DNA from 2 places in the Methylicorpusculum oleiharenae genome. Region 2 is predicted to be linked to the other one. Evidence: riboswitches for the same ligand, from Rfam matches in the RefSeq annotation. Region 2 holds a riboswitch; the other holds the start of a gene.
The links. A riboswitch is a leader RNA that binds a small molecule or an ion and turns the genes downstream of it on or off. The one in region 2 is predicted to bind cobalamin.

Region 1 (16,236 bases), 340 kb from region 2:
GCCCAGGCCCAGATAGCCCATGCCGTGACGGCGTTTACCGGTGATTTCCTTGCGTTGTTTTTCCAGTGGCAGACCGTTAATTTCAACCACGTTGTCCAGCATGCGCGTGAAAATGCGGATGGTTTTGCGGTACGCGTCCCAATCGAACTGCGCGTCTTTGCCAAACGGCTGCGTTACAAAGCGGGTCAGGTTGATAGAACCCAGCAAACAGCTGCCGTAAGGTGGCAAGGGTTGCTCGCCGCAAGGGTTGGTCGCGCGAATATGTTCGCAAAACCAGTTGTTGTTCATTTCGTTGACTTTATCGATCAGGATAAACCCCGGTTCGGCGTAATCATAGGTAGAGGACATGATGATGTCCCACAAGCGGCGGGCCGGCATGACCTTACTGATGCGGCAAGCCACCAGGCCTGCGTCATTGACCACATAACCCTTTTTGTTGGGTAAATCGCGCCAAACGATTTTGCTGCTGTCAGTCAGATCCAGTTTGTCGACTTTGGCTTCACGCTGGGTGACCGGGAATGACAACGCCCAGGGTTTATCATTTTTGACCGCTTCTACAAATTCACTGGTAATCAGCAGCGACAGGTTAAATTGACGCAGGCGGCCGTCTTCGCGTTTGGCTCGGATGAAATCGACGACATCAGGATGAGCGACATCAAACGTAGCCATTTGTGCGCCACGGCGGCCACCGGCAGACGAGACGGTGAAACACATCTTGTCGTAGATATCCATGAATGACAGCGGCCCGGATGTGTAGGCACCAGCACCGGATACATACGCGTCTTTAGGCCTCAAGGTAGAAAATTCGTAACCAATGCCGCAACCGGCCTTCAGCGTCAAACCGGCTTCGTGGACTTTGGACAGAATATCGTCCATAGAATCTTCGATGATGCCGGATACGGTACAATTGATCGTCGATGTGGCGGGTTTGTGTTCCAACGCGCCGGCATTGGAGACAATTCTACCGGCTGGAATTGCGCCTTTGCGCAACGCCCATAAAAAGTCTTTGTAATTTTTTTCTTGCAGTGCCTTGTCTTGCTCGACTCCAGCAAGGGCTTTGGCGACCCGTTTGTAGGTTTCATCAATGTTGGTATCGATGGCTACGCCGTCTTTGGTTTTGAGGCGGTACTTACTGTCCCAAATGTCAAGCGAAGCACTTTGTAGCGGAATTTCGTCATCGTTTGGCGTAACAATATGGAGTGTAGCGGTCATTCGTTGATTCCCTTTTCTGGTTGAGCAATTGACTGTTTTTTTCGCACTAAATCGGAGCGGAGCCGTCTAAGATATTGATGTATATTAAGTTACAGACAAAAAATGACTTTAACCGTAAATACACCTTATGTAGTGGCTGTGAAAATATACTAGCACAATATATTGTGCTGTCAGCAGGAATTTTCTACCCACAGGCAGAGGTTTTTCAGGTAGTTTTTATAGTTCAATGAGTTAGCTTAAGGATTTGAAATTTGCATGAAGCAAAGGGTGACTTGAGCGCTGAAAATGGCTTTCTCACTTTACAGGCAAACAATTTGGATCGGATTATTCAGCCCATTTCATTTTATCTATTCTTTCTTCAGGCGAAGTTTAAAATACTGCTTGTAAAATATGCAGGAACAAAATTCATGTTGAGCAAAAGGCGAAGCATGGGTGGTTTGCAAAGTATTCCAACCGGTCTTTTTAGGCTAATTTTTTTCTTACAACCCGCGATGCCACTGCCATGAAAAATTACACGTTGCCGGTATTACTCTTTCTATTTGTGATCGGCATTAATGATGCCCTTGCCTTACGATGCGGTAAAAGACTGGTTCGGATAGGCGAACATAAAATCGATGTGCTGCAAAAATGCGGGGAACCGGATTACGCCGAAACCCGATTAGGCGTTGAAGGAAGCCGATTACGGCATAATCGAGGTGTACTCGAAATTGAAAGTTATGAACAAGTCGTCATAGATGAGTGGGTATACAACTTCGGCCCACGAAAATTAAAGCAATTTTTACTGTTTGAAAACAGCGTATTAAAAGAAACTCGCAACCTGGGTTACGGGGATTGATGCTATTGCAAGGATTGCCGGATTCAGGCGAACTTATCCGGAAGCCAGCCCCGCTCGACACAATCACGAAAACACCACTCCGGGGTGGTTTCGGTTTTGTAGCTCCAAAAAAACCAACCCAGATATTTTTCAAAAGTGATTAATTGGGCAGCGGCAAAAGCACGATTGGCAATAGACAATTGCACAGTGTCGATTGCTGTCAGCGTATGATTAAATGAGCCCTCTGCCCATAGAGAAAACACGTTCTTATCCATTCCCAAACTCCATTCACTTACATAAACCGGCAACGTTAAACCGTTAATAATGTCGTCAGCTTCGTTTTTCCAGTCAATAGCCGCTTTTTGGATATGACCATAGATATCCAGATCAATATCCTCTTGAACAAAACACTGATAACGGTGAATATCGAACACAACATTCTGATAGTCGGGTTCGCTCATGAAGCCCTGGTATTCCTTGTAAGAACGAAAACCGTCATGAACTACGACCGCCACCTGCTCTGGCTGGCAGTGCTGCCGGATACGCTGATAGGCTTCCAGATGGTATTGCTTTAATACATCAGTGGCGATGTCCCAGCGAGGCTCGTTCAATGTCTGAATGGCATGCAAGGCCGGACTGGAGGCGTATCTTTCCGCCAACCGTTCCAGAACTGTCAGAGAATAATCGATGAAAGCGGGTTGAGTATGCCACTCGCAGACATTCTGGATGCCGCCGTTGTCAAAGCCGTTCTGACACCCCGGTGCGGCATGTAAATCCAGCACAACATGCAAACCGCATTCTACAGCCCACTTCATCGCCTGGTCCAGAATGTCGATGCCGCCTTGAACAAAGGGATAACGCAAGGACCCATAGGCAGCATGGTAGGGATAGTCGGGGCCGAAGATCCAATGTCCGACAGGAATTCGCACTGCATTGATGCCGGTTTTAGCCAGCCAGGCAAAATCATCCCAAGTAATAAAGCTGTTCCAGTGCTGTTTTAATAAAGGTCCGGCCCGCTCGCCCAATTCAACACAATATGCGGTTTCATCCAGTGCCTCCAGGCCTTCAAAGAGGCTGGGCGTCATCCATTTCTCTAAAACCAGCCAGCCGCCCAGATTAACGCCACGCACCTTTTCCCTGCGTTTATTTTCAAACATCAGATCTGCTCTAGCTTAAAGCGTCAAACGGCGTTCATGAAAAGCATCTGCGGTCGGTTGGTTCATAATGGTCAGCAAAGCGGCGTCCGGCAACCTTTCAGTAATCAATCGCAGCATGTCAGCCTCGCCTACGGGATCCAGTGAATCAAAAGCTTCCTGGACTAAAATCCACTTGGGCTTGACCAGCAGTAACCGGACCAATCCCAACCGCTGCTGTTGTTCGCGGGACAACGATTTCTCCCATTGCTCAACATGATCCAGCTGTTCGAGTAAGTCATTAAGCCCAGCGGCATCGACCGCCTGTTCAAGATCAGCCTGATTAAAAGCCGACACAGGATAGGGGTAACAAATTGCCGAACGCAGCGTGCCTGTCGGCAAATAGGGTCTTGGCGGCATAAAGTACATGGGTTCATCATCGGGCAAATAGATGGTTCCTTTACCCCAGGGCCACAAACCTGCTACTGCCTTGAAAAGTTTGGCGGCCGTTGCGCCATTGCCCGATATAAGGACGTGCTCGCCTTTTTTAATCTGATCTTCGATACAGGCGATGATCATTTCTCCATTCAGTTTAGCGATACAAACCTGATTGAAACCAAGAACCGATTCTTCAGATTTGACCAGCCTTATGCGCTGTTGTGTTTCGTCTTTATTCTTTTTCTCCAGATCATCCAGCGCATCGACCAAGCCTAAAACCCGTTCTACCGATGCCCGCCATTCGGCCACTTTTGCCATGTTATCGACCGGCCATGACAAGGCACCGGCCATTTGTTGAAAAGCCTGAGCGGATTGGACCAAAGCACCCAATGAAATGAATCCGGCAATGTAGCGCGGGGCCGATATCAGAATGGGAAAAGCCATGGAAAAGACCGAATAGCCGGAAGTGAACATCAGAATATTGGACCAGGCACGGGTTTGTCTCTGCCAAGCACGATAGATGTCATTAAACAAATGCAGAAAACGGTTCCGTTCGGTTTTTTCCCCCCTGACAAGCGCAATGGCGATAGAATTCTCGCGCGCTGTCACCAAGCCAAAGCGAAAATTAGCCTCTTCAGTTTGTCTGGCATCGGTGGCTTGAGTCAGTGGACGCCCGATAACCCAGCCCAGCGTTGAAGCAAACGCGGCATAGATAATCGCCAGCCAGACCAGATGCCCGTAAACCGACAATTCCAGACCGCCAAATTTAAGCGTTATATGTCCGGACAGTCTCCACAGTATCTGCGTGAAACTGACTATCAGCAGCAAGCAATAAAAAAGTGAATGGATTAAATCAATCGCATATTCGGTGGCTATCCGGATATCTTCAGCGATGCGGCCGTCCGGATTGTCATGCCGGCCTTCCATGTGCGTGATTTGATAATGGCGGCCGTTATTCATCCACTCGCCAATCAAGCGTTGAGTCAGCCAGCTGCGCCAATCAATTTGTAACTGGCGTTTGATTTTCAAGTGATTTGAAGTGACTATCACGTTAGCAATAAGTATCAGCGCGATAATCACAATTTGCTTGGTCAAACCTGACATGGAACGCTGATCCAGGGTATTAAACAGATTGGCACTCCATTCGGTCAGCAATACTGCAATAGCAATTTGCATGACCGTAAATAAAACTAGCCCCAGGGACAATTTATGAATAGTGGCTTTATTTTCCGAATGCCAGAACGGCCCGGCCAGTTTGATGAATTCTACAAAAAATCTACTTGAGTAGCGCAAAGGATATCTCCGTATCGGGTTAATTAAGTTCACCCGGCATTTTTCTAACCGGGTTGCTGAACCACACCACACTATTAAAAACCCGTAGATCAGCCGGATTTTTTATTGTCAGAGCGCCTCTCAAAAGAGTGATACGAAGCGGTCAGGTAAGGTTCCTCTTACTTTCTTTTTATTATTTTTTCTGAACGTTGCGATAAGTTAAGTCTTAATGCCATGTGTCTTAATTACTAAACAAGATTAGACTTGTTCAAGAGCTATTAACCATAGCACAGAGAATTGTAATATCTAATTCGCATGTGTTGCCAATTTTTCAAATCCGGCAACACGGGAAATCAACAGTTTGTTAACGTTAACTGCGTCAAAAAGTCTGTCATCTTTTGCTGTTCGGGCGTGGGTTTAACAAGCGCCTCCAATGCGGACATAACCCGGACTAAATCAGCTAATTCATCGGCATCCTGTAAGCTGTCTGTCTGAAAAATATCACCAAAAGGTGCAATTGCATTTAAAAATTGTTCTCCTGTATCGGGTTGACTGTAACTTATGTGAGTCCAAAGTGCCTGAGAAAGCCGTCGATTACCACCAAAGAGCCAGAATCCACCATCAAAACTCGGACCAAAAGCGAATCGAGAAAAATCAGTAGCGGATAACCAGTGAGCACAATCGCACACTTGACGGCTGGTCATTTGAGGAATATCGGCGCCCACCAAAAGCACATACGGATGGCGTTGTAAAAGCTGTTCGTAGATCAGCCCCATACGTTCACCCAGGCCGCCTTCCCCCTGCCAGACTGTCGGCAGCGCTTGCCAATACCAATGATCCAAAGCCCCGACTTCCGCGACTGCGTAATACCCTTGTAACGGAATCTGTTGACAGGCATCCGCTATGACCGATGTCACAGATTGAGCGGCAGTTAAATGCAAAGTTTCAGCAGCATCGGTTCCAAGGCTTGCCGCCAAGCGAGTTTTAACGGGAGACAAGCCCGGTGTTTTAACAAACAGCGCAATGGCACCTTGAGAGGGTTTAGGGCTTTCGTTTTCGATAACTGGCGGTATGCATGCAGTGTTCATTTCTCTTAATAATTATCCTTCAATAGCTTGAATAGCTTGAATAGCTTGAATAGCGGTTAGTATCACTCTACCCGGTAAAAAATGGTCGATCTGAGCCCGGCAAAAATGCTTACTTTGCCTTTGCCGCACGCTATCGTTCCGGCAGGGATGAAGCCTCTGTCATCCTTTCAACGCCTGTCGCGAACAGTGCTCTATTTGATGGGTTTAACACGTTTACGCAGACCCTATCGATAATGCCTGCAGCCCAAGCATAATGGCAGTTCTTTTTTGAAATTATTGGGAAACTTCAATTGAGTCGTTGTATGTTATCCTTCGCACATTTGAAATTCGTAGATAATACAATGTCTTCACATCAAGTTATTCAGCGTTGTTTAACCGTTTGTCTCGCGCAGTCATTCGTGTTTAACGAACTAAAAGAAAAGTTGCTCGACACCACCCGCTCTCAGGTCTTCAGAGATACTGTCGCAATCGATCATAAAAACGGCGTGTCTATTGTCTTTGCATACGGCGTTGTAGTGCACTGGAATGTGAATCTGGATGACCGGCGAGAGCTGCACAGAATTCTTTTAAATTATGCGGTAAAGCCGGAGGCGGAAGCTCAGGAAGATAATTTCAGCTACGAGGTCAACTGCGAACAAGACCGCATTCAACACGATCATATCGAGTTGCAAAACGCCGATATCAAAGTCTATGTTGCCTTGTCACACGCCATGGCACAGTCGATCAAACTGGCTGCATTTGAAGGCAATGCCATTGACACTATCCATACCACCAGCCATCTACCCGAATCGTTGGCGCGGGAAGGCAAAATCAGACTGGGCAGAAATGCAATGGCTAAAATTCGCGGCCAGCTGTTCTTGACCAAAAGCGATATTATTCTGAATTACGACTTGCTGGATACGCCAGAATTTTTTTGGGAACACCCGGAATACCAATCAATTTACTTGATGGCAGCGAATTACCTTGAGATCAAGCAGCGAACCGAAGTGCTGTCGAAAAAACTGGAAACCATCCATGAGCTTCTGGAAATGCTGGCTGACGAACAAAAACATCTACATTCGTCAACGCTGGAATGGATCATCATTTGGCTGATTGCCGTGGAAATCATCATGTCCTTGATCGACAAGATTTTTTAGCTCCGCTACTACCCAGAAATCAAATAGGCATTTACTGCATCCTTGCAGTGTTAATCCATTACTGCCAAAAAGTTTACAACGACTTTGAATCCCAGCGATGCGCCATAATTCCTTTAAACAGAATCACCGGCAAGACGATTGCGGCGGCATAGGCCATCGTTCCGGTCAGATAATGCGGATAGTAACGCGTAAACTGCCCCAGAAAAGCCTCCCATGAGCGGTTACTGACATTGTCAGACAACAGATAAAAGCTGCCATTAGTCAGCAAAAATGCCAGTGAGACCGCCAAAAACAACAGCCCGAATAAACCAGTCAGATCAGTCAATCCGGTCAACTCTTTTTCGCGAAAGTAAGCACCGGTTGCCCAAAGTACCCCGTAAGCAGGTACCAGAAAAACATAGGCCGGAGAAATACAAAAATCACTGACATTCATCTGGGCTATCGCAACATAATCGATAAGTCCTGCCAGAACCAACAAAGTCAAAAACAAGCCTCGACCACCAAACCACAAGCCCGCCAGAAAAAAGACCGCCAAGGATGCATCTGGCAAGGCAAAAGCCGAACCGAAATGATCCATGCGGGTCATTGCCATCAAGCCAATCAAGGCTATGGGGCCGGGTTTGGTCAATGGCTGATTGAGTGCCGATGATGTGGGTATTGCCATAGTAAAGCTCCAAAGTGGGAAAGTGATAGCCGTCCCTGGCCAAATTATTAATGCGTAAAGTGTATTGATAAGAAAAAGTTTCTATCCGCTGTGTTAAAAGTATCGGCGGTTTGATATTGTTTATCCAGTAAATTATTCAATTGTCCGCTTAACTTCCAGTTTTTATTGAACTGATAGGCACTGCGCAAATCAACGGTGACAAAGCCTCCGACTTTATTGGTATTATCCTGCCGGTCATAGCGATAGCCTTGAGCGAGTAAAGTTGCCCCCGTTTCCAGCGCACCAAAGGACCTGGATAAATCAAGTGACAAGGATTTATTAGACCGCCTGGGTAAACGCGTATTGGTCAAGCGATTACGAGGGTCCAGCAGGCTCATTCCCAATTGTGCGTTCACTCCCAGTATCTGGGTTCCAATTTCGGCTTCGATGCCGTCAATCTGGGCTTTATCGGTATTTTCAGCGCCGAAGTTACCGGTATTGGGATTAAAGGCAAAACCAATCAGGTTGTCAATATCGGTATGGTAAGCCCGCAATTCCCAGCGCAACCAATCATAATCTCCGGCCAAACCCACTTCTACTGAAGTTGACTCCTCGGCGGATAATCCGGAATTACCGAAATTAGGAAAGTAAAGTTCGTTAAATGTCGGCGCCTTAAACGCGTTACCGAAACTGGCAAATGCGCTTAAGCCATAATCCCAATTAAACCGCCAGCCGATATTACCGCTGACAAAATCACCAAACGCTTCATTATCATCGAACCGAACCGAGGCGGTCAGAAAATGACTGTCCAAAAAACGGCCTTGCCATTCGGTAAACACACCCACATCGTACCGACTGAGCTCAGTATACAAGGTGGTGCTCTCCACTTCGTCATAGCGATAATCAGAACCCAAAATCAACTGATGATCATCGGATAACTTGAACGTATTCAACCAGGTGGCATTCCATCGCGTTGAATCAAAATTGGTAGAAAAGTCGCCATCCAAATCCAGGTTATCATTATCATCTCTGGTTTGCCCCAAACGCAGCGAAGACTCCCAATAGTCAGTTAAAAAAAGCCGTCCTGACAAGCCAACGACATGATTAAAGAATTCGGTTTGATCTTCATTAGAACCGTCAAATCGATTTTTACCTTCCGATCGCATGAAAAAAGCTTCAATTTCCGCCTTATTGTCAAAGCGGTGACCAAGCCTGGCGTTAAGACCGGTATTATAATAACCATCATTGTCTGGCTGATTGACGCCAAAAAAACCTGAAGTCGGTTCTCTTGCATCAAAGCCCTTGGTATTGATATGAGATGCCCCTAGCGTATACCAGGTGCCGTTAGTTTCGCCGCTGACAGTACCGGAAACCTTGGCTGTATTATAAGACCCACCGCCGGCATCCAATGTAAAAGTGGGCTCTTGTTTCTGAACGCCTTTGCGGGTAAAAATCTGAATTACCCCCCCTAGCGCTTCAGAGCCGTAAAGACTGGCTTGTGGACCCTTGATAATTTCAACCCTTTCGACCTGATCAATGGGGATCACTTCAAACGGAGAGGTGCCAAGAGTAACCGAGCCGAAACGAATCCCATCAATCAAGACCAAAACCTGGTCCGATTCTGTGCCGCGCATAAAGATACTGGTGGGCTTACCTAAACCACCTGACTGCACGACATCGACACCGGTGACTCGTTTTAACAAATCAGGTAAGGTATTGACTTGATATTTTTCAATATCTTCGCGGGTAAACACGGTAATGGCGGCCGCTAACTGCTTCTTTTCCCGTTCAGAACGGGTTGCAGTAACAACCATGTTAGGCAGATGGTATGAATCTTCAGATTCCGTATTTTGGGCCAGAACCGGTTGATGCGCACCGGTTAAAATTAATGAACTAAAAATGAGTTTTCGCATTATATCCTCTGCGCCGCCCGCGCATGAAGCTTAGGAAATGACAGCGAAAAGGCAAGGCAAAGAGAAACGCAGGGGAATCTTTTCGCAAACAGCCCGCCGCTGTCTCGAATCAACTCTCGGGCCGGTCTCCGGGCTTATAAGTGGCGTATGCCTGAATCACCGCCTTCCCATGCAAAAGACACAGTGGCTTGATGATGATTCTTTACTTATCTACCGTTGCGGGGGCAGCGTCGGCTTTGGCAATCAATACCTGACCGACTTCCCGTTTAACCCGATGATATAAATCAAAGGGCACCAGAAAGAAGGCCGCCGATTATAAGGATTTACAAACGTAAAGCAAGTAAAGGAATTGCCGCACACGTAAAGACAGAGGACAATAAGCGCGCTTTAACGAGATATTGAGCGGGTTATTTTTCTCAGTTTTCGATACAAAAAATCTGGATCTCGTTGTTTTTATTTTAAGCTATCTTGTAATCCGTCAATACCGAGTAAAAGCAGATTAACCTGCGCGCTTTTTTAGGCCATGTTCGCGTTAGTAGTTGAAAGTAAATCAACACCGTCATTCCGGCATGGATTGCCGGAGCCGTTAGACCGCGTAAGCGAATCTAGGTCACAAGGATGTGAAAGTCCAGCGCCATCCATGGCTTCTGGACCCCGGCAATCCCTGCCGGGGCGACGCCCACTATTAACGCAAACATAGCCTTTATTAAGTCATTTATTTTGAATGGGAGTTTGTACTAATCATGAAGGTGTTATTAAGTCTTTTAAGCGGGGCACTATTGAGCGCCTCTTGTGTTTCGCTGGCTGCGAACCGCTGGGCAACTGTCACCTCCCCTACCCCGATAATCAATGGCATTGAAAGTATTGGCGATTACACCGCCGGATGTTTGCGGGGAGCCTTGACTTTACCCGAAAATGGCGAGGGCTATCAGGTCATGCGGTTATCGCGTCAACGCTATTTTGGCCACCCCGATTTGATTCAGTTCATAGAAAAACTGGGCCGCAGCGCCGTCGACAAAGACTGGGGAACGCTATTGATCGGCGATTTGGGCCAGGCTAGAGGCGGACCCACGCCTAGCGGACATCGCAGCCACCAATCCGGACTGGATGTGGACATCTGGTTTTTGTTATCCAGAGAAGCAACTAAACGAAAATTAAGCCATGGCGAACGCGAGAAATGGGGGGCACCCTCTGTTTTGCTGCCTCATTCGGACACTATTAACCCGTCTCAATGGTCACAGGCCATAGAACAAGTCCTGGAAACTGCGGCGCTGATGCCGGAAGTTGACCGTATCTTTGTCAACGCAGCCATCAAGCGGCAGCTATGTAATAACAAGGGTCCTGAAGCACGTCCCTGGTTAAAAAAAATCCGGCCCTGGTGGGCGCATGACGATCACTTTCATGTCCGCTTGAAATGCCCGACTGACAGCCCTAATTGCAAAACTCAAAATCCTGTGCCCAACAGCAACGGCTGCGATGCATCGCTGGATTGGTGGTTTTCTGCTGAAGCAAAAACGCCATCGGCGGTTCCAAAAAAAGCGCCGGCACCTTTGCTTCTACCTGAACAATGTGACGGCGTTTTAACGGAATAAATGCTAATAAAGTACTAATAATGGTTGTAAGTATTCGGCTGAGCAACAAAACTAAAGGTGAAGCGCCATGTAGGTTGCGGTTGGCGACAGCCAACCCAACATTCAAGGCAAGGGCATTAATTGTTGGATTGAGGAAAACAGGGAATAAAACCTACGCTAAATTATTAAAAAAGTTTTAACTCAAAACGCGGACATTAACAAAATGAAACTACTGACAGCCGTTTTTATCTTGGGCTTGATAATCCAGTATTTTATGGATTCGGCATTAAGACTGGAAAACATCAATCTGGAAATGTTTATTCATAACCTGATTCGCTTTTTTACAGGCTTTATCATTTTAGGGATTTGGGTAAGCTACAAACACCGGTTGAAACTTAAAATCGCATTGTATTTGGTGGTAGCTTTATTGCTTGCCGACCATATCGCCGACTATGTTCGCAGTGTGGATAACCTGAAACTTGAAATGCTGATTCATGAAAGCTATCTGATCCTCTGGGGCGCTTTAATGGGTTACTTATCAATGCGTTGCTACTACAGAAAAAAACAGGAAAAGTAAGGCAGACTGCCCGTATTGAGGGCAGTCTCTCAAATATCAAAGAAACAACAAAATGATCATCTGCGCAGAGATAATCCTTAATATCATCACTAACGGATAAACCGTTGCATAGGCAATTGACACTGCCGCAGAGGGATTCAAGCTGTTAGCAAAAGCCAATGCCGGCGGATCAGTCATACTGCCGGCGAGCAAACCGCACATCGACAGAAAATTAACCCGGTAGAAGAACCTCGCCACAAACGCAACAATCAGCAATGGCCCTATGGTGATCATTACCGCACAAGCCATCCAGTAAAAACCGTCACCGTTGATCAGGGTATTGACAAACTTGTCACCCGAATTCAAGCCCACGCAGGCCAAGAACAAAACGATCCCCACATCTTTGAGGATAATGTTCGAACTCTTCGGCAAATGCCAGGTCATCGTACCCCAATTGCCGATCCTGCTGAGCAAAATGGCCACGATCAACGGACCACCCGCCAAGCCGAGTTTAACGGCAGAAGGAATACCCGGCACATAAAGGGGCAGACTGCCTAACAAAATGCCTAAGGTAATGCCGATAAAAATAGGAACGATCTGCGGATGACTGAGCACCTCCAACGAGTTACCCAATACTTTTTCAAGACTCGCCAGACTCTCCTTGCTTCCGACTACATTCAACTCGTCGCCGTAATGAACATGAACCGACCCGGTAGGCGTAAATTCAACATCCGGACGGTGAATTCTGGAAATAGTCACCCCGTACATTGTCCGCAAGTTGCTGACGGTTTGACCCACAGCATCTTTGTGGGTTACGACAAAGCGGCCGCTGAAAAGATTGGTCGCAATTTCTTTCAGGTTATAGCTGGAATCAGGCCCGATCAGAATTTTCAATTTATCCAAATGTTCTTTTTCGCCGACCAAACGAATGGCGTCGCCTGTCGTTAATAAGGTGTCATTTGTCGCTATATTGACTTCACCGTTATGAAGAATACGGGTTACAGCCACGCCCATGGCATCAAAAAAAGGAACTTGTCCAATGGTCAAGTTATTCAGATTTGGATTTTCCACCGTCAAATCACACCAAACCGGTGTTTTGGCGTTTTCCTGCTGTATGCGGCTGAAGTCTTCAGCTTCAGTGGCCAGGTTAATTTTAAAAACCGCTCGCGTCAGCAGCATAGACAGGATAATGCCAACTATGCCAAAAGGATATGCCACCGCATAGCCCAATCCTGGTAGTTTCAGAGTCTCAGGATTGATTCCGGATATGCCGGCAAGAATTTCCTGTGCAGCCGCCAATGAAGGTGTGTTGGTGGTTGCGCCTGAAAATAGCCCGACCGCTACAGGGATAGGAATATCACCGAAAATACTGATTAGAACAGTAATCGCAGCACCCAGCAGCACAATCGAAGCGGCCATCACGTTCAACCTGATACCGTAGCGAAAAAACGAGCTGACAAAACTGGGACCCACCTGAAGTCCAATGGCATAGACAAATAAAATGAGTCCGAACTCTCGCAGAAAGTGCATGACCTCTTTGGGCAACGTAATCCCAAAGTGGCCGAAAGCAAGGCCGGAAAATAACACCCCGGCAATGCCCAGTTCTATTTTGAACAAGGACAATCTTCCTAATAACAGCCCGGTTGAAACAACCAGACTGATCACTAACAACGAGTGAGAAACAGATTCGTGGCTAAAAAGGTGTATGAGCCAATTCATGGTGATTTCAATGATTAATAGTTGCCAGATGATCAAATCAAACAGTAAGTCGTGTCACAGGTTTTCACCGGCAAACAAACTGCAGGAAAATCGCGTAAACAAAAAGAGGCCTTTGTATCATCAGAAATCGAAGGTAAAGACTATCACAAACCCAATTGCAAAAAGCCTTTGTCTAACAGTCGATTAGTGTACGATCAAGAAGCACCCATTGTTACAAATCAGATTGATCGCCAATCGACAAAATCCGTAGATTTTGGATTCGGTTATAGAATACACCATCCCTGTTTTTGACAGAAACCAAAATTACAGAATTTCAACTAAATTCTGTATTTCTCGAATCTTTTCCTGCATTTTATCAACTTTTAGAGTTAAATAACTTAATCAAGCCCATAACCGGTTGAACGGCTATCACGCTTAGAGTTTACCCAATTTTTTGGCAAGTACGAGAATGGATGCTTAAGCCAAGAACTCGTCAGAGGGTTACTTTTGATCTTTATAAATGTCCTCATGCAATTTTTTTAGATTGGGGAAAAGAAAATGTTTTTCATAATAAAGACCCACAATAACCACAGGAACGGCCAATAAAAAAATGTCACCCACTTCGGCTTCAAAAATAACATCCAAACCGGCTATAAAAAATAAAAACAGTCCCAGCAAATAGAAGCGAACACCCAGTAACATGCCCGTTAAAAACATCGTATGGGCAAGAACGATATGAATGACTAAACCGGTTGTTCTGGCGGTCATCAGATCCGCATGCCATAAAAGCAATACCAGCATAATGGAGATGAAAGCACTCCCCCAAAACAGACATTCAAATTTTACGTAATGCGCTATGGTTTGACCCGTCTTGTGAAGGTTGGCTTTTTCGCAAATTAACGAACCCAACAAAAATATTGGTGCCATCAGCAACCAGTAAAGAATGACAGTCCTATCGGAAATCTCACCCAAAAAATCGCTGACAATACACAACACAATCAATACGATAAAAATTATCTCTTGTATATATATATTCTGAATTAATGAGTCAAGATTGGTTTTTTCATCGAAATTCCAGCTCATAGTAAGGTATCCTCTTAAAAATACGCACAGTCATCATAAGGAGTTTAAATTTTGGACCCGTGCCTCGGTATTTTGCTTTCCAAAACAGGCAGCGTTACCTGCAGCACAGGCTCTTTAGTCGGGCAGTAAATGAAATAATACATTTGGCAGACTGCAATTTACAGGAAAATCAAATGCATCGGTTTGCTGCTAGCACCCGCTGATCAGAGTATGTCATCTTTTAAACAATTTTGGGCATGTGCTCACTTCCTGCGAACAAATCAATACCGTTAAGTTAAGCGTATTTTGTAGGAGCGGGCCAAGCCCGCGATTGAAACACCTTTGGTCGCGGGGCATGGCCCGCTCTTACGATGCCATCCAAAGCGGACGAGTATTTGTAATATAGGAACTAAAAAATTAGTTCAGCAAGAAAGTCCAACGTACGAAACAGAGCTTAAATCAAACTAAAAAATTCAATGCTGAAGTTTCCCTGTTTTTATAAGGTTGTCCAAGCTTGTTTAAGAACTTTTTTTGTATTAATAATTGCCGTCGTTCCGGCAGGGATTGCCGGGATGACGCCTCTGTCTAAGGCGAACAGTGCTTTATTAAATGGGTTTGCCACAGTTTACGCAGACCCTATCGATAATTCCTGCAGCCCAAGCATAATGGATGTTCGTTTTTGAAATTATTGGCAAACTTCAGATCAATGTATGAGTCAAGTAAATGACCCTGTCCGGCATATCCGCTTCGTCAAAGGCTCCAACTGTATCAACTAGAGATTAAGTTGCGAAAATTGCTTGCACTGTTTAACTCGCAAGTGTGTAATGTCTGTTTTTTTCAAGGATCATTTTCAAAGGGACGTCCGGGCACTGAAGGCAATACTCAGACGCTGACGGAAAATGACTCGCACAACGGCTGGCTCAGGTAAACAAGGCATAATTCAATTATTCTCCGGGATGAGTTCGCTTCTTCAGTATTTTCATTCGCTGATAAAAATACTGAGTTAAACCTGGCTATCTATTTCTAACCTCAACCCACAAGAAGAATAAACTATGTCAAAATTTCCTATTGATCTCGGCGCGTACCAACGCATTTCCCTTGATCCAAGCAGCAACAAACTCACAGACGAACAAAAATCAGCACTCAAAGCCAATATCAAATTATGCCGAGATGCCATCGTATTCTTCACCGCAACTGGCGCGGCCAGAGGTGTAGGCGGACATACAGGCGGTCCATTTGACACCGTGCCGGAAGTCATGATTCTTGACGCGCTGTTTCGTGGTTCCGACGACAAATTCGTGCCGATTTTTTTCGATGAAGCCGGACACCGTGTTGCTACACAATACCTGATGTCAACTTTAAACGGCGACTTGCCTGCCGAACAATTGATGCGTTACCGGGAAGCGCATTCCCATCTGCCGGGCCATCCCGAACTGGGCTTCACTCCGGGTGTAAAATTCAGCTCAGGCCGTTTAGGTCACATGTGGCCTTATGTCAACGGCGTAGCCATGGCCAACCCGACAAAAACCTTATTCTGCCTGGGTTCTGATGGCTCGCAACAAGAAGGTAACGATGCTGAAGCAGCTCGTTTAGCCGTAGCTCAACAACTCAATGTCAAACTGATCATTGACGATAACAATGTCACGATCGCAGGTCATCCATCGCATTATCTGGGTGGCTGCAGTACCGCCAAAACATTG
Region 2 (16,236 bases):
AGCAGGCGGCTGTCGGTTTCGATATTCTTCAGGTGCGCTTCGGCTTCAGTCAAGCCAACGGTGGCCATTTGCGGCTCGGTAAACATCACCGCCGGCATCGCCGACAGATCGATGGCGGCATCGCCGCCGGTCATATTGATCGCGGCGCGGGTTCCGGCCGCTGCCGCGACATAGACGAACTGCGGCTGGTCAGTGCAATCGCCGGCGGCATAGATATGTTCGACATTGGTGCGCATGTGATCGTCAATGCTGATAGTGCCATCCTTGTTGACTTTAACCCCCGTTTTTTCCAGACCCAGACTTTCCGTATTAGGCGGTCTACCGGTGGCAATCAGTAATTGGTCTCCGATAAGAATTTGGCCTGACCGAGTTTTCAGGGTAAATTTTCCTGAACCGAATAGGCTCTTTTTATAGCTCACGGCTTCTGGCTGAGTATTGGTTAGGATAGTCATACCTTCGTCTTCCATGACGGCTTGCAATACTGAGCCTATGGCGGGATCTTCCCGATACATGAGCGTATGGCGAGCCAGCAACGTTACTTTCGACCCTAGCCGTAAAAAGGCTTGCGCCAGTTCCAGAGCGACTATCGCTGAACCAATGACGATTAAATGTTCCGGCAGTTTTTCCGCCACCAATGCTTCGGTGGAAGTCCAGTAAGGCGTGCCCGCCAAACCCGGAATGGGCGGTATGCCAGGAGACGATCCGGTGGCGATGAGAAAGCGGTCTGCGGTGATTTCGGTGAATTCGCCATGTTCCTGGTCGACAATGAGCGTGTTGGCGTTTTTGAACCGCGCCTGCCCTTTGATCAAATTGATCTCAGGATGGGTTGCCAGAATATTTTCATATTTGGCCGCTCTGAGTTCATCGACTCTGGCTTGCTGCTGGGCAACCAGTTGTTTGCGGTTTATCAGCGCTTGCTGTTTTTTAATGCCGGCAAACGCGTGATTTTTTTGTAAATGGGCGATATGCGCCGCGCGGATCATGATTTTGGAAGGCACGCAGCCGATATTGACGCAAGTGCCGCCAATGATGGGGCTGCGTTCAATCATCGTTACTTTGGCGCCTTTTTCCACTGCTTTCAGGGCGCAAGCGAAAGCGCCCGAACCACTGCCGATGATCGCCACATGGAGCGGCTTGCCATGGGTTGCCGCCGCTGTTTTTTTATCGGTTCTTGCCCTTTTGTCGTCAATCTCCTTAACCTGATAACCTTTTTGCGCAATGTGCTCAAGCAGTGATTCAAGACGGGTTTCACCGGTAACCGTTAAGGCGCCAATGCCTTCCGGGTAAGAAACTTTAATCGCAACACCCTCAAGCGCATTGAGTTTTTTCTCGATGCCCTCGGCACAGCTGGGACAGGTCATGCCCTCAATTTTCAGTTTTTTAGTCCACATGAGGATTTCCTTCTAGCTTAAACACAGTTTCAATAGCCATGACTGTCTTCAATTTAACAACAACGTGGCGAAACGAAACATTTATCTGTCTCGGCAGTTTTACCGTCTATTTCTTTAACCTGATAACCTTGTTGAGCAATGTGCTCAAGCAGTGATTCAAGACGGGTTTCACCGGTAACCGTCAGGATGCCAATGCCTTCCGGGTGCGAAACTTTAATCTCGACGCCTTCAAGCTCATTCAATTTTTTCTCGATGGCATCGGCACAGCTTGGGCAGGTCATACCATCAATTTTCAGTTTTTTAGTCCACATAACGATTCCTTGAATTACTTTGGCTGGTGAACAGTCGCCGGATAACCGGCATTTGTAGTCGCTTTAATCAAGGCTTCTATACTGGTTTTTTGCGGATCAAACGTGACGTCTGCCATTTTAGTATCCCCATCAACACTCACCTTTTGCACACCATCGACACTCTGTAGGGCTTTTTTAATGGTGATTTTACACATCGCACAGGTCATGTTCTGCATATCCAATGTGACGGATTGGCTGCTGTTTTGCTTTTGCACTTGAACAGGAACAGCTGCTTCAGCATGAGCTGTTTGAAATAATAAAGGCGTGATTAATAAGCTCAACGTTAAACATACGGTTTTTATAGTCATCATCATTCTCCTTAATCCATAAAAATTGGGGCGTACCAGGGAAAGGCCAACAGCAGCAAGATCGACGCAGAGCCGCTCCAGAAGATAATTCGCTGTTTGTGTTTAACTTCTGGTAATGCACAGGCCTCACCCTCTTTACAGCTAGCCGGTATCAAATAGAGCCTGCGATACCCCAGACCAATAAAAATCAGGGTGAGAATAATAAAATAAGGCCTGACCGTTTCCATCGAAGTCAAGGCGCTCATCCACGCACCGCCAATCCCTAAGGATAAAAGCAGTAAGGGGCCGACACAGCAAACCGATGCGCCAATGGCGGCCAGGCCGGCGCCGATCCCTAACCAGGATGAGTCTTCTTGGGGTGGTGTTTCATGTTCTGTAGTCATAAGAATTTTCCTAAATAAAAACAAAGCGTCTGATAATCGGCATTCGGCAAAGGCCTAGCGAATGCTGAGAATGTCAGGTTTAATAAAGCACGAAGAAAAGTTTAAACCCTGTTCCATAGAACAGTGTCAAGCAGAATTTACATTATTTTTTGAATACTCAGGATTTTGAGTCCGAGTTATTTGAAAGTGCATCGATGAGGGAACAATGTTCTGCAGAAGAATCGCTCTGGCAGCGTTTTACCAGCGCCTCCAATACATTATGAAGCGCCGTTAAATCTTTTATTTGCGCATCGATTTGCAGGCATTTCTGTTCGGCAATTTCTCGCACGTCGGCGCAATGACCGGCATCGAGCGACAACAGTTGGGCAATTTCTTTTAAGGTAAAACCCGCTTGTTGCGCGCGTTTGATAAATCGGATTCTGGCTATGGCATTGGCCGGATAATGCCGGTAACCGCTAAAGGGTTTGCCGGGCTCATCCAGCAAACCGATACGCTGGTAATAGCGGATGGTTTCAATGGTGACTTCGGCTTGTTTCGCTAGATTTCCAATTGTAAGTTTCATCTTTGCACCAACAGGTGTGTTTCAGAAAGCGACCAATGATGTGACGCGCGATTGATGGGTCCGATGCAAAAACGCACAGCCTGATCTGCATCCAGCATAGCGGTTCACAAGCCACATCAAGGGCGGGAATGTCATGTAGTAGCGTAACGTGCTTTGGTGAGCATCTTTTCCTAAATATCTATTTTGTCAACTTGTTCTCTGGCAAAATACTCTAAAGTTATCAAGCAATCATGGACTGTATTACGCATATCCAATCAGTCATTGAATATAGTCTAATATGAACGTCTTCTTTTCAGCCAATTGTGCACAGTTACAAATGTATAGTGAAGAGCACTAAGCTAAAATCAACAAAATCGGTTGAGAATTTTGCCGCATACCGACATAAAAAACTACCCGAGATTGCCTAAAAATAGGTTTTATCTTGAATGATTTCAGTATGAAACTTTAATGAATACTCAGGGAGAGTTAATTCTTTGATGTTACTTATTTACGAAGGAATCCTTACTGTCACCCATGTTGCATCAAGACCACCTTGGCTATCGCGGTGATTTGAAGCCTGGTTCGGTGCAATGGATGACCGCTGGCCGTGGAATCATTCATTCCGAAATGCCGCAACAAGAGAGCGGCCGCATGCGCGGGTTCCAGCTTTGGGTGAATCTGCCCGCTCGGGAAAAAATGAAACCACCTGCGTACCAGGATATTCAACCCGAGGAAATTCCCTTGCTTACTCTGCAGAACGGAGGCCGGGTAAAAGTCGTCGCGGGGACTGCTCAGATTGAAGGTCAAGTAGTATCCGGCTCTATCCAGGGAATGAGTACCGACCCTTTGTTTCTTGATGTTCGGCTCACAGCAGATGGTCATTTTGTCCAGCCGATTGCTCAAAGGCATAACGAATTCCTTTATCTTTACGAGGGCTTGGCCAAAGTCGGTTCAATACCAGAAAGTCGGTTGCTGGCAACCCATGCCGTCGGCGTGCTCTCCGAAGGGGATCGCGTGGAAATTCACGCAGGGAGGAAAGGAGCCTCTTTTCTGAGGCTTGCGGCCAAACCCTTACATGAGCCGGTTGTCCAGTATGGCCCTTTTGTGATGAACACACGCGATGAAATTGGACAGGCACTTGCGGATTATCGGGATGGGAAGTTGATGTAAGCCCGACCATCCAGCAGCAGTTCTTGAGGCACAGTTTGGTCAATAACTTCGCAGTTCTTTCTTGCTTCTTTCCTTGATGACAATAACGCTTAGAGTACTTAATGAACGATGCAATTTTTTGTTGTCCCAATTTTCATGTATCAAGTCGCTGATTACTTCATGAGCCAGTTCAAGCTCCCTATAGTTCATTAAATACGGACTCACTGGCAGCAGCCTTGGCTCAAAAAGCCTTTGAACTGATTTGTCTTCCAGACGAGTCTGTTTTTCATTTAGAAGATTTGCTTTCTCTACTTCTTGTTCAGGGCTTAAGTATTTCGGATGGTGGGTTTCCCGAATGCGTTCAGTAACCAAAAACCATGTGCCGTCGTCGAAGTACTCTTGTTCATCCGGATAGGTAACTTTTCTGTTCTTTCTAAACCTTTTGTTGGCTATCTTTTGATGGTTTTCATCGATCGCCTGCAATTGCTCGCATTCGATCCGCAATAGCGCATGGCTCTTATCTTTATTGAAACCCGAGCTGTTCCCTCTCTTATCGACACACTCTTCAATAGGCAAATATTCCAGGACGTCACGATCACGGTTGATGTTGGTGCATGCCGAAATCAGTAATGCCTGTATAAGTACCAAAGCCAGTTTCATTTTACCCTTGGCGTTGCTTAAGCTCGCGTCCAATTACCGATTGCAGCTCTCGGTAACGCCATGGGCTACAGAGTGTTTTATGCCCGATCGTTGAATTAGCAGCCATTAACCCATAGAGATCAACCAAGTTCGTGTTGGAAATCTCGTTTAATCGGTTTGGCAAAATCTTCACTTTGTCGTTACGGGCCTTAATCGATTTTTGCCCATCTATTTCCGCCCATAGTCTCGTTCGGTATTTGTTGGCTAGATCTTGAGGTATCCGCAGTTCTGGATAATTCTCATCAATGTAAAGTCCTTTTACAAATTCCCAGCAAAGTGAATTTTCCTCTAATGGTTCTTTCGAGGCATGCCTTCCGTGCTCGGAACTCCCATGAAGGCTTGATTCAGAAAATTTTTGAACCATCACAATCCGATGGCATTCATGATGGGCTTGCAAATATCCTTGCTCTCCACTGATTTTAGTTTCCGTCATTCGCTTCATTGCGCATGCATCCAGTTCTGCGTTTTTTTCCAGCGCAAATCTTTGAGCTTGAGTACACCCAGTCAACCAGCCCGCCATCATTAAAACAACCAATCTAACCATAACCTTTCTCTCGAGCTCCCTCGGGCGTTTAACTATCGAATTTACCCTGATCCAGCATCTCACACTCTTAAAACAATGCAAGGGTGCATCGATGTCATCTTTCTAATCCTGGGGGGGGGGGGGTGGTAAACCCGTGAATTAACCTGAAATAATGAAAAATTTATTTAGTAATTCACTAAAAAATTCATTTATTTACATGATTGGTGATGATTACACCTATTATCATCACTTATCATGAAAAACCAAAAGTACGACTTCTTCGACAAGATTTAAGGCAGTTATCGTTTGACACAAAATGTAAAAAACTCCGGCAGAGACAGAATTGCTAACAACATCTAATGTTGGCCCCTTCTAAATTGGAGGGAATGATTTTCTGGCTTGTATGTGCAACGGCTCGCATTGAGCCGTTTAGCCGGCATTCTGCAACTTAATCCCAATTCAGACGGCCTTGGCAACTCGTTGATGCTCTTCGTAGTCTGGTTAAGTTTTGTGATTATTTGAAGGTGTAGGGCAAGGCGACGACGATGCTTTCAACTTTGTCCCTTGCGGCGTGTAACAATTGGGGTCGACGGGCGCGTCTTCGGCGGCCCGGCCGTGGATACCCCAGTCAAGCGGTTGATCCTGGACGTAGCGCTTACCCAATTCCTGCGCGATTTGGGCGCGGGCCAATTCGACGCCGAGATAAAAGGCGTGCCCGCCGTCGTTCTCGACGCCCAAATGCGGAAACAAGGCGAATGGGTCGGCGTTCGTCCACAAGCCCTCGCGGTTGAAGATATGAATCCCTTCGGCTGAAATCATGATGCGAAAGCTGGGGTCGCGGATGGCGGCCTGTAGCTCTTGCATTTCCGCCAACGGCAGAGGAAACGGCGCACGTTCGTGTAGCGCCATCAGACCGTCGTTGATATGTTTCGGCAGGCGATTGGTTTCGTGCGCGGCCAGCATGATGCGGCGGGTAAGATCGGCTTCCTTGATCGCCCTGCAGGCGTGTTTGCTGACTTGAGTCGCCAAAATCTGGCGTATGTGCAATTCCGAACAAATGCCCAGCAGCATGGCGTTCATGCCGGCGGTATCGGCATGCGTCATTTCGGTGAGATTACCCACGCCCATCATGATTTCCACGTCCGGATGCCGCCGCCTGACTTCGTGGTAGCGAACGATCGAGTCGGTAAAGCCAAAATGAATCGGGTCGAGAATGGGGTCGACGATGAATCGTCGGCCTTTCACCGTCATTTTGGCAATCGTGCGGTCGAGCGAATCCAAATCGGCGTGCGGCGTGGCAATCAAAACCGGCGTCGAGGCCACTTCATCGGCGATCCACAGCGTATCTTCGTTGAGGCTCAACAGATAATCGGCGCCGGCCCGGCCCGCAAGCAACAGATTATCGCTATCGAGCGAATCGACGCTGATCAAAAAGCCCTCGCTCTTCAGGGCTTTGATGGCATCGGCCAAATGCGGAAACGGGGTAGACGGCAAGCAGCCCAGATCGATGACATCCGCGCCGTCACGCCGGTATTCCTCGGCTCGGCGAACGATGGCGGCGACATTAATGTGCGGCGCTTCGACAATTTCCGCGAAGATGCGCAGTTCGTAGCGGCTCAGGTCCGGGCGTTGGCGGACTTTGCCGAAAAATTCCGGCAAGTCGTGCAGTTCTTCCGGGCCGCGTTCTACCGGTATCCCGAAATGCCGGGACAAGGCGTCCAAATCGCCCCGGCAGCGGCCAGGCACCAGAATCCGGTCGGCGCCGAAAGTATCGGTCAGGCGGCGTTGAATCATGTCGGCCGTCATCAGCGCCGCCACCGTGACGCCGAGAACATGAACGGTATAGTCAAAATCTGGCGACAGGTCTTCGATGGTACGGCGCAACTGCTTTTCGGCCAATTTCCCGGTAAGAAACAGAATATGCTCTGCCATGTGTTACGTATTCTTGAAGACGGCGTCATAAGAATTGCTCAACGCGTTTCGGCTGATGGCATTGGGAATGGCTGTGTTGGTATGGCTTGACCAAGCTTACGCGCTCGAAATATTTTTTTAACTCCACCTTGATCGGCATGAAATACACATGCCAACCGTTTTCCGCCGCCGAGTTGATCAGTCGATTGGCGAATTCGACGTTCCAGTCGTAATCAGGTCTGAAATGCTTTGGAAACTTGACGTGATTTTTTACTTCCCAATAGTTCTGCGAGGCCAGCGTCACCACGGGACTGATGCCGATGTAGGTTTCCAAATCATCCATATGTTCGGCAAATAATTCCATCAGGCGATGATCGTAGAATGGTTGCGAAAAAAAGCCGTTGGCGCCGGCATCGGCCTTGCGCTGAATGTAATGGCATTCGTGTTGCAAGCCTTGTCTGTGCGGGTCGAATCCGGCGTAAATGCTCAGCTTCGGAAAACGCCGGCGGACCGCCCGAATCAAGTCAACCACGTCGGTATTGCAATAGTTGCGTTTCAAACCTTCCGGTGGGTCGCCTGTGACCAGCAAGACGTCGTCGAGTTGGTATTGCTCGATGATGCGATACAACTCGCCGCTTTCGATTTTAAAATCAATGGCCCGAAAATGCGGCATGAAACGGTATTTCCTCCGGTCGATGCGCGTCGCAAGCTCCCAACTGCGGATATCGAAACGCTGAATATCCGGCACGTTGATGATATTGATACTGCTATCCAGGCTCTGCACAAACGCATATTGCTTATCAAAGGCTTCCAGCGTTCTGGGGACGATTTCAAACGAAATATTCATCGGCTATCGAATGTTCAGCTATTGGCTTATTGCAAAGCCCCGGCAATCGGCCGGGGCGGTTCATAGAAGAAACGACGAGGATTAACCCAGCGTAGCGCGCAACGTCTTGGCGGCGGCCACCATCTGGGTCAGTGCCGGTATCACTTCATCCCACTGGCGGGTTTTCAGGCCGCAATCCGGGTTGACCCACAGCCGTTCGGCCGGAATGCGTTCGGCGGCTTTGCGCATCAGCGCAACGATATGCTGCTCGCTCGGAATATTGGGCGAATGGATGTCGTACACGCCGGGACCGATGCCGTTCGGGTAGTTGAAATGCTCGAAGGCATCCAGCAATTCCATGTCGGAACGCGAGGTCTCGATGGTGATGGCATCGGCGTCCATGTCGGCGATGGCGGCGATGATGTCGTTGAATTCGGAGTAACACATGTGGGTGTGTATCTGCGTCTCGTCGGCTACGCCGCCCGTCGTGATACGGAACGCTTCCACCGCCCAATCCAGATACGCCTGCCATTGCGATTTGCGTAACGGCAAACCTTCGCGTAGGGCCGCTTCGTCGATTTGAATCACGCCGATACCGGCTTTCTCCAAATCCAGCACTTCCGCGCGGATGGCCAAGGCCAGCTGCTTACAGGTGACCGAACGCGGCTGGTCGTCGCGGACGAACGACCAGTTCAAAATGGTCACCGGCCCGGTCAGCATGCCTTTCATCGGTTTGTCGGTCAGCGATTGGGCGTAGCTGATCCATTCGACGGTCATCGCCTGCGGGCGGCTGATGTCGCCGAACAGAATGGGCGGTTTGACGCAACGCGAACCGTAAGACTGCACCCAACCGGATTGGCTGAATGCGTAGCCGTCGAGCTGTTCGCCGAAATATTCCACCATGTCGTTACGCTCGGCTTCGCCATGCACGAAGACGTCCAAACCGAGCGCTTCCTGTTCGCGCACGCAACGGGCTATTTCGGCCCGCATTACGGCTTTATAGCCGGCTTCACTCAGTTTTCCCGATTTGAATTGGCTGCGTGCCAGGCGAATTTCAGAGGTCTGCGGAAACGAGCCGATGGTCGTGGTGGGAAACTTGGGCAGTTTCAATAGCGCAGCCTGCTTGATGGCACGTTGCGCATACGCACTTTGGCGTTGTCCCCGTTGCGAGCTAATACCGACAAGAGCGGCTTTGACCGCTGGATTATTAACTCGCGGTGAATGGCGGCGTGCTTCAATGGCGGCGCGGTTAGCCTCCAATTCGACTTTGGTAGCCTCCCGGCCTTGATTTAACGCGGTAGCCAACACCTGTAGTTCACCGAGTTTTTGTTTGGCAAAGGCCAGCCAGGATTTGATTTCGGCGTCGAGTTTCTGCTCGCTGTCCAGATCGACCGGCATGTGCAGCAGCGAACACGACGGCGCGAGCCACAGGCGTTCGCCCAGTTGTTGAGCAATCGGTTCCAGCCAATCCAGCACGGTGTTGAGGTCGGTTTTCCAGATATTGCGGCCATTGATTACGCCGAGCGATAGCACTTTGTCCGCAGGCAACTGCTCGATCAGCGGTTCGACATCATTGCGGCCGTTGACGGCATCGACGTGCAGGCCGGCCACCGGCAAATTGGCGGCGAGACAGAGGTTTTCCGCCAGTTCGCCGAAATAAGTCGCCAGCAACAGTTTGACCCGACAGTCGCTTAAGTGCTGGTAAGCCCTATCAAACGCGCCTTGCCAAACGGCATCGAGTTCGGTGACCAGAATCGGTTCGTCGATCTGCACCCATTCGATACCTGCATTTGCCAGCGTTTCCAGCAACGCCGCGTAAACCGGCAGTAGCTTGGGCAACAGTGCCAGCTTGTCAGAGTCGTCTTTGGCCTTGCCCAGCCATAAGTAGGTGACCGGGCCGATGATCACCGGCTTGGTGGCGACGCCTTGCGCCTTGGCTTCGGCCAGTTGTTCCAGCAGGCGCGAGGCGTCCAGTTTGAAATCCGTGGCGACGGTGAACTCGGGCACGATGTAGTGATAATTGGTATCAAACCACTTGGTCATTTCGCCGGCAGCCACGCCACCGCAACACGCTGAGGCTTCGTTGGCGGATTGCGCCGAACGGCCACGGGCGACCCGAAAGTAATTGTCCAACGCGTCGCCGTGGAAATGTTGTACCCGCTCAGGCAAGTTGCCCAAGGTAAAGCTCATGTCCAGCACTTGGTCGTAAAAGGCGAAGTCGCCGACCGGCACCCAATCCAGTCCGGCTTGCAGTTGCCAATGGCGCTGGCGTAACTGCTGGCCGAGTGTTTTAAGATCGTCGCGCGAGGACTGGCCTTGCCAGTACGACTCTAAAGCAAACTTCAGCTCGCGTTTGGCGCCGATACGGGGAAAACCTAAATTGTGAATTTTCGTCATGAAAAATACCGTCTGTTGAATGTTTGACACATAAAACATTGTAAACAGACAAACGAATGACGATAATCGATGATTCTTCATCTATTCATGAGGTATATTCATCAATATGGAATTGATCCACCTGCGCATCCTGCTGGCGTTAAAACGCCACGGCACCCTGAGCGCCGCCGCCGAAACCCTGCATCTGACCCAATCGGCGCTGTCGCATCAAATCAAAAACCTGGAGCAGCGCCTGGGCGTAACGCTGTGGTATAAGCAAGGTAGGGTGCTGGTATTGAGCCAGGCCGGGCGCTATTTGTCGGAGGTGGCCGAGTCGGTCATAGCCACCGTTGATTCGGCAGAAAATCATTTGGCGCAGTTGGCCAAAGGCAAAACCGGCAAGCTGACCATCGGTATCGAATGCCATGCCTGCTACGAATGGTTCCGCAATATTCTGCAACCCTATTTACGCGCCTGGCCGGATTTAAGCGTCGAAGTTACCTCCCGTTATCGCTTTGAATCGTTCGAAGCCATCCGCCAATACAAACTGGATGCAGTGTTGACTTCCGACCCGGTCAATAACGGCTTGCTCAGCTACCAGCCGCTGTTCGATTTTGAGTTGGTGTTGATCGTGGCTGACAGCCATCCCTTAGCCGGACGCGCCGAAATCACGCCCGACGACCTGCGTGGCGAAACCGTGTTGACTTACCCCGTGGTCCGAGACCGCCTCGACATGTTCCGCAAGGTGCTGCAACCGGCCGGCATCGAACCCGCCGCTCATATCCAGGTCGAGGAAACCGATATCATGCTGCAACTGGCCGCCGCCGGCCGCGGTGTCTGTCTGCTACCGGAATGGCTGCTCGCTGACAAATCCGCCAAACTCGGCCTGACCGGCTTGCGTTTCGTCGGCCTGCCCATCGGTAAAACCATGTATTTGGCTTGTCGCCACGAGGACATTGGCTTGGAATATTTACAGTGGTTAGTGGAGCATGCCGGTAAGTCGGTGGCATGATTTACAAGCGGGCCGGGTTGGATTGGATTGCGCACATCAGGCACTAAAATCAGAATGGCAGTGCATTCAAGCACAAAACACAACATATAGTTAAAAAATGTCGCTATAAATTCTATATATAGTTATTATAGCTTGACAACACTCCCTATGGACTCTAAACTTTCATTCTAAGACGGTTCCCCCGACGGGGATTAAAAGGGAATCCGGTAGGCGCTTGTGCGTTTTTCGCATAAGTGCCGGTAAGCCGGAGCTGCCCCCGCAACTGTAATCGGCGAGTTTAGGTTCACCCCGTGCCACTGGACGCGAGTCCGGGAAGGCCGAACCGAGACGGCGACCCGAAAGCCAGGAGACCTGCCCTCGAAACCTTTATCAACCAGGAGCGGGGTGTCTCCGAGGACGATGGCAAGCATTGCGGTTCGGGCTATTTCGGCTTCCGTTTTGCGTCTGCCGTTGCGGCTTCATGTCCCCGCTCCCTTCGTGGAGAAACACATGGATACTGCCGCTCAACCCGCCAGCTCTTATCCTGGCACAGCCGAAAATGTTACACTCGCCCTGTCTCGCCCGATGGATAGTGGCTTGGAAGTCATTCGCCGCAACCGTTCCGTGGTCGCGTTTCAACCGGAAAAAATCGCCATCGCCATCACCAAAGCCTTTTTGGCTGTGGAAGGCCAGCACAGTGTCAATTCGGCGCGGATCCGCGATCAGGTGGCCCAACTCACTGCCAGCGTCGTCGACGCCTTGACGCGGCGCTTGCCCGGCGGCGGCACGGTGCATATCGAGGACATTCAGGACCAGGTGGAACTGGCGTTGATGCGTTCCGGCGCCCATGACGTGGCCCGCGCTTATGTTCTCTACCGAGAAAAACACGCCGAACAGCGCGCGGCCCAGCAAGCAATCGGCAATGCCACACCCGCTTTGCAAGTGGACGACCACGGCCAACGCCGGCCGCTGGACAGTGCCGCGTTCATCGCGCTGTGCCGCGAGGCTTGCGCCGGCCTAACCGGTGTCGATGCCGAGCGGGTTTGGGCAGAAACCTTGACCAATCTGTACGACGGCATGCCTCTGGCGGCGGTGCGTCAGGCCTTGGTCTTGGCGGCGCGCACCTTGATCGAAGCCGAGCCGGACTATGCCAAAGTCGCCGCGCGATTGCTGTTAAGCAATCTGCGCCTGGAAGCGACCGGTTCGGCATTGACGCAAACCGACATGGCCGAACGCTACGCCGGTTGCTTTGCCGATTTCATCGCTGCCGGCGTCGCCGCCGAGTTACTCGACCCTCGGCTGGCCGAGTTCGATCTGGAAAAACTGGGCTTGGCCTTACAGGCCGAGCGTGATCTGCAATTCGATTACCTGGGTCTGCAAACCCTGTACGACCGCTATTTTTTACACATCGACGGCCGCCGTATCGAACTGCCGCAGTGCTTTTTCATGCGGGTGGCGATGGGCTTGGCATTAAACGAGATCGACCGCGAAACGCGCGCTATCGAATTTTACCGCCTGCTATCGAGCTTCGACTTTATGTGTTCGACGCCGACCTTGTTCAACAGCGGCACTCGCCATTCCCAACTGTCGTCGTGCTATCTGACCACGGTGTCGGACGATTTGGACGGCATTTACCAAAGCATCAAGGAAAACGCGCTGCTGCAAAAATACGCCGGCGGCCTGGGCAACGACTGGACGCCGGTGCGGGCGCTGGGCAGCCGGATCAAGGGCACCAACGGCCATAGCCAGGGCGTGATTCCGTTCTTGAAAGTGGTCAACGACACCGCCGTCGCGGTCAACCAAGGCGGCAAGCGCAAGGGCGCGGTGTGCGCTTATCTGGAAAACTGGCATCTGGATTTCGAGGAATTTCTGGAACTGCGCAAAAACACCGGCGACGAGCGCCGCCGTTGCCACGACATGAACACCGCCGCCTGGGTGTCGGACCTGTTCATGCAGCGGGTGCGGGAAAACAGTGATTGGACTTTATTTTCGCCGGTGGACGTGCCGGATTTGCACGATTTGTACGGCGCGGCCTTTGCCGAGGCTTACCAAACCTACGAAGCCAAGGCCGAGCGCGGCGAGATCCCATTGTTCAAGCGGATCAGTGCTGTGCAATTGTGGCGCAAGATGTTGACCATGCTGTTCGAAACCGGCCATCCCTGGATTACCTTCAAGGACGCCTGCAATCTGCGTTCGCCGCAGCAGCACGTCGGGGTGATCCACAGTTCCAACCTCTGTACCGAGATCACGCTGAATACCTCTAATAATGAAACTGCCGTCTGCAATCTGGGCTCGGTGAATCTGGCCGCGCACTTGGTTGAACTTAACGGCGAATGGCAACTGGACGCCGACAAATTGCAACGCACCATTAACACCGCGATGCGGATGCTGGACAATGTCATCGACATCAATTTTTACGCCACTGTCAAAGCGCGTAACGCCAACCTGCGCCACCGCCCGGTCGGCCTGGGCATGATGGGTTTCTCCGATTGCCTGCACCAACTGGGTATCGCTTACGCCAGCCCGGAAGCCGTGGCGTTTGCCGATTATTCCGCCGAATTGTTGTGTTACTACGCGTACCAAGCCTCAGCCGATTTGGCCGAGCAACGCGGCCGCTACAGCAGCTTTGCCGGCAGTTTGTGGCAACAAGGTTTGCTGCCGCCGGATACCTTGGAACATTTGGCCGAAACCCGCGGTGATTTGGGCGTGGCTGCGGGCGGCCGTCTTGACTGGAACGCGTTACGCGAACGCATTGCTCAGGTCGGCATACGCAACTCCAATTGCGTGGCAATTGCGCCGACTGCAACGATTTCCAACATCGTCGGCGTCTCGGCGTCTATAGAGCCGGTCTATCAGAATCTATACGTCAAATCCAATCTGTCCGGCGAGTTCACCGTGGTCAACGCCGCATTGGTACGCGAGTTGAAAGCCCTGGATTTATGGGATGCGGTGATGGTCGCCGACCTGAAATACTTCGACGGCTCGCTAGCCGCCATCGAGCGGGTGCCGGACGAGATCAAGGCGCGTTATGCCACCGCGTTTGAAATCGAGCCGGAATGGTTGATCGAAGCCGCCGCCCGCCGGCAGAAATGGATAGACCAGTCGCAATCGCTGAATTTGTACGTCGCCGCCCCGACCGGCAGTAAACTGGACCAGATGTACCGCCTGGCCTGGCAACGGGGCTTGAAGACCACTTATTACCTGCGCACCTTGGGTGCCACGGCGATGGAAAAAGCCGGTGCCGACGAGGCGGCGCCTAAGGCCTGTTCGATTAATGATCCGGATTGCGAGGCCTGCCAATGAAGACTACGTTAAGCTTTGACGATTGGGATACGTCCGCTTCTTCGTCTGTAAGTATCGGGGCATCGGTCAACGTGACCGGACAGCCAGCAATTCATAACATAGACAGCCGAACCATTGCAGCGGGTTCGACAATGGCGGCCGTCGATCCTGAACAGAAACGGGTGGTCAACGGCCAAGCCGACATCAACCAACTGGCGCCGTTCAAATACCCATGGGCATGGTCGTTTTTTCTGAATGCCAACCGCAACCATTGGACGCCGCTGGAAATCTCGATGGCGCAGGACGTGCACGATTACCAGCACAAATTGACGCCGGCCGAGCGCCACGTATTCGAGAATGTGCTGGCTTACTTAACCACCTCGGACATCCTGGCAATGCGCAACATCGGCCTGGCGGTGATGGAGAAAATGAGTGCGCCGGAACTGCAAATCTACCAGGCCCGGCAAGTTTACGAGGAAGCGCTGCACACCTGGACTTACCAGCATTGCATCGAAACCCTGGGTATTGACCAACGCGAGATTTACAACCGTTACCGGGTGGTACCGGAAATCCACGGCAAGATCGCCTTGGCCCACCGCCGCTTGCAGGGCGTGTTGCAATCCGGCAGGCCGTTGACCGACCGCGACGCGCTGCACGAATTCGCCATGGCCTATCTGTTCTTTGCCGCCGTGTTCGAGGGTTGCTGGTTTTACAACGGCTTCAGTCCGATATTCGCGTTGCAGCGGCGCGGTTTGATGAAGGGCGCCGCCGAGCAGCTGCAATACATCATGCGCGACGAGGTGTTGCATTGCGCGTTCGGCATCCGCGTGGTCAGACAATTATTGGATGAAGAAAATCTCGCGCTCGACCCACACGCGCTGCGGCAGATGTGGGATGAAGCCGAAGCTGCCGAAGCGGCTTACGCCGGTTACATCCTGCGCGAGCCGATATTGGGCTACAACGCCGGGTTACATATCGAGCAATTCCGCTACGTTGCCAACCGCCGCGCCCGCCAATTAAGCTTGGCAGAACCCTTTCCCGGCGCCGCCAACGTATTACCGTGGCTGGACGAGCAAGCCAATTTGCGCAAGGAGAAAAACTTTTTCGAAACGCGGGTGACGGAATATCAGACCGGTGGAGCTTTGGTTTGGTAATAGGCGTCGAGAGTGGCCGAAATTGACAAAATCGAGGCCAATCATGGCGACTACCCTAAATCTGCTATTTGAAGTATGGAGTAATGCACTTTTGATTGCTGATTTTCCACTGGGGAGACTTCTTGTTCAGCAAAAATTTCGATAGTAAACATGAAGCGAAACATTGTCCGCGTTGTCAGGGTCAGTTTATTTGTAAGGCTAATCGCATTCATCGCTGTGATTGTTCGAACATTTGTTTGTCCTTTGAAACGATTGAGTATGTCCGCCAACTTTACGATGAATGCTTATGTCTGGCTTGCTTGAAAGAGTTAGAAGCTATTGTAACGTCCCTAAAATAACTTCAGCAGCCTAA

Region 1: another riboswitch for cobalamin. It lies ahead of GO003_RS14810 (TonB-dependent receptor domain-containing protein); the one in region 2 lies ahead of GO003_RS16360 (ribonucleoside-diphosphate reductase subunit alpha).

Annotation. Positions count from the first base shown of each region.
Region 1 covers NZ_WUTY02000001.1:3,273,339-3,289,574, reverse strand. Annotated here, with positions in the region: gene GO003_RS14850 (adenosylcobalamin-dependent ribonucleoside-diphosphate reductase) at 1-1,212, opposite strand, end outside; gene GO003_RS14845 (hypothetical protein) at 1,464-1,718, shown strand; gene GO003_RS14840 (DUF2845 domain-containing protein) at 1,715-2,047, shown strand; gene GO003_RS14835 (glycoside hydrolase family 5 protein) at 2,071-3,183, opposite strand; gene GO003_RS14830 (ABC transporter ATP-binding protein/permease) at 3,199-4,890, opposite strand; gene GO003_RS14825 (TIGR04282 family arsenosugar biosynthesis glycosyltransferase) at 5,223-5,957, opposite strand; gene GO003_RS14820 (RMD1 family protein) at 6,299-7,093, shown strand; gene GO003_RS14815 (hypothetical protein) at 7,167-7,757, opposite strand; gene GO003_RS14810 (TonB-dependent receptor domain-containing protein) at 7,805-9,649, opposite strand; cobalamin riboswitch at 9,752-9,963, opposite strand; gene mepA (penicillin-insensitive murein endopeptidase) at 10,393-11,241, shown strand; gene GO003_RS14800 (hypothetical protein) at 11,444-11,797, shown strand; gene GO003_RS14795 (putative transporter) at 11,834-13,495, opposite strand; gene GO003_RS14790 (hypothetical protein) at 13,976-14,557, opposite strand; gene GO003_RS14785 (transketolase C-terminal domain-containing protein) at 15,589-16,236, shown strand, end outside.
Region 2 covers NZ_WUTY02000001.1:3,614,054-3,630,289, forward strand. Annotated here, with positions in the region: gene merA (mercury(II) reductase) at 1-1,391, opposite strand, end outside; gene GO003_RS16305 (heavy-metal-associated domain-containing protein) at 1,445-1,702, opposite strand; partial or broken gene GO003_RS26620 (mercuric transporter MerT family protein) at 1,717-2,432, opposite strand; gene GO003_RS16320 (MerR family transcriptional regulator) at 2,590-2,994, opposite strand; gene GO003_RS16325 (pirin family protein) at 3,508-4,143, shown strand; gene GO003_RS16330 (hypothetical protein) at 4,183-4,782, opposite strand; gene GO003_RS16335 (hypothetical protein) at 4,784-5,365, opposite strand; gene GO003_RS16340 (DUF6513 domain-containing protein) at 5,846-7,276, opposite strand; gene GO003_RS16345 (methylenetetrahydrofolate reductase) at 7,302-8,102, opposite strand; gene metE (5-methyltetrahydropteroyltriglutamate--homocysteine S-methyltransferase) at 8,184-10,478, opposite strand; gene GO003_RS16355 (LysR family transcriptional regulator) at 10,585-11,469, shown strand; cobalamin riboswitch at 11,626-11,842, shown strand; gene GO003_RS16360 (ribonucleoside-diphosphate reductase subunit alpha) at 11,959-14,751, shown strand; gene GO003_RS16365 (ribonucleotide-diphosphate reductase subunit beta) at 14,748-15,884, shown strand; gene GO003_RS16370 (cysteine-rich CWC family protein) at 16,007-16,222, shown strand; partial or broken gene GO003_RS26410 (hypothetical protein) at 16,235-16,236, shown strand, end outside.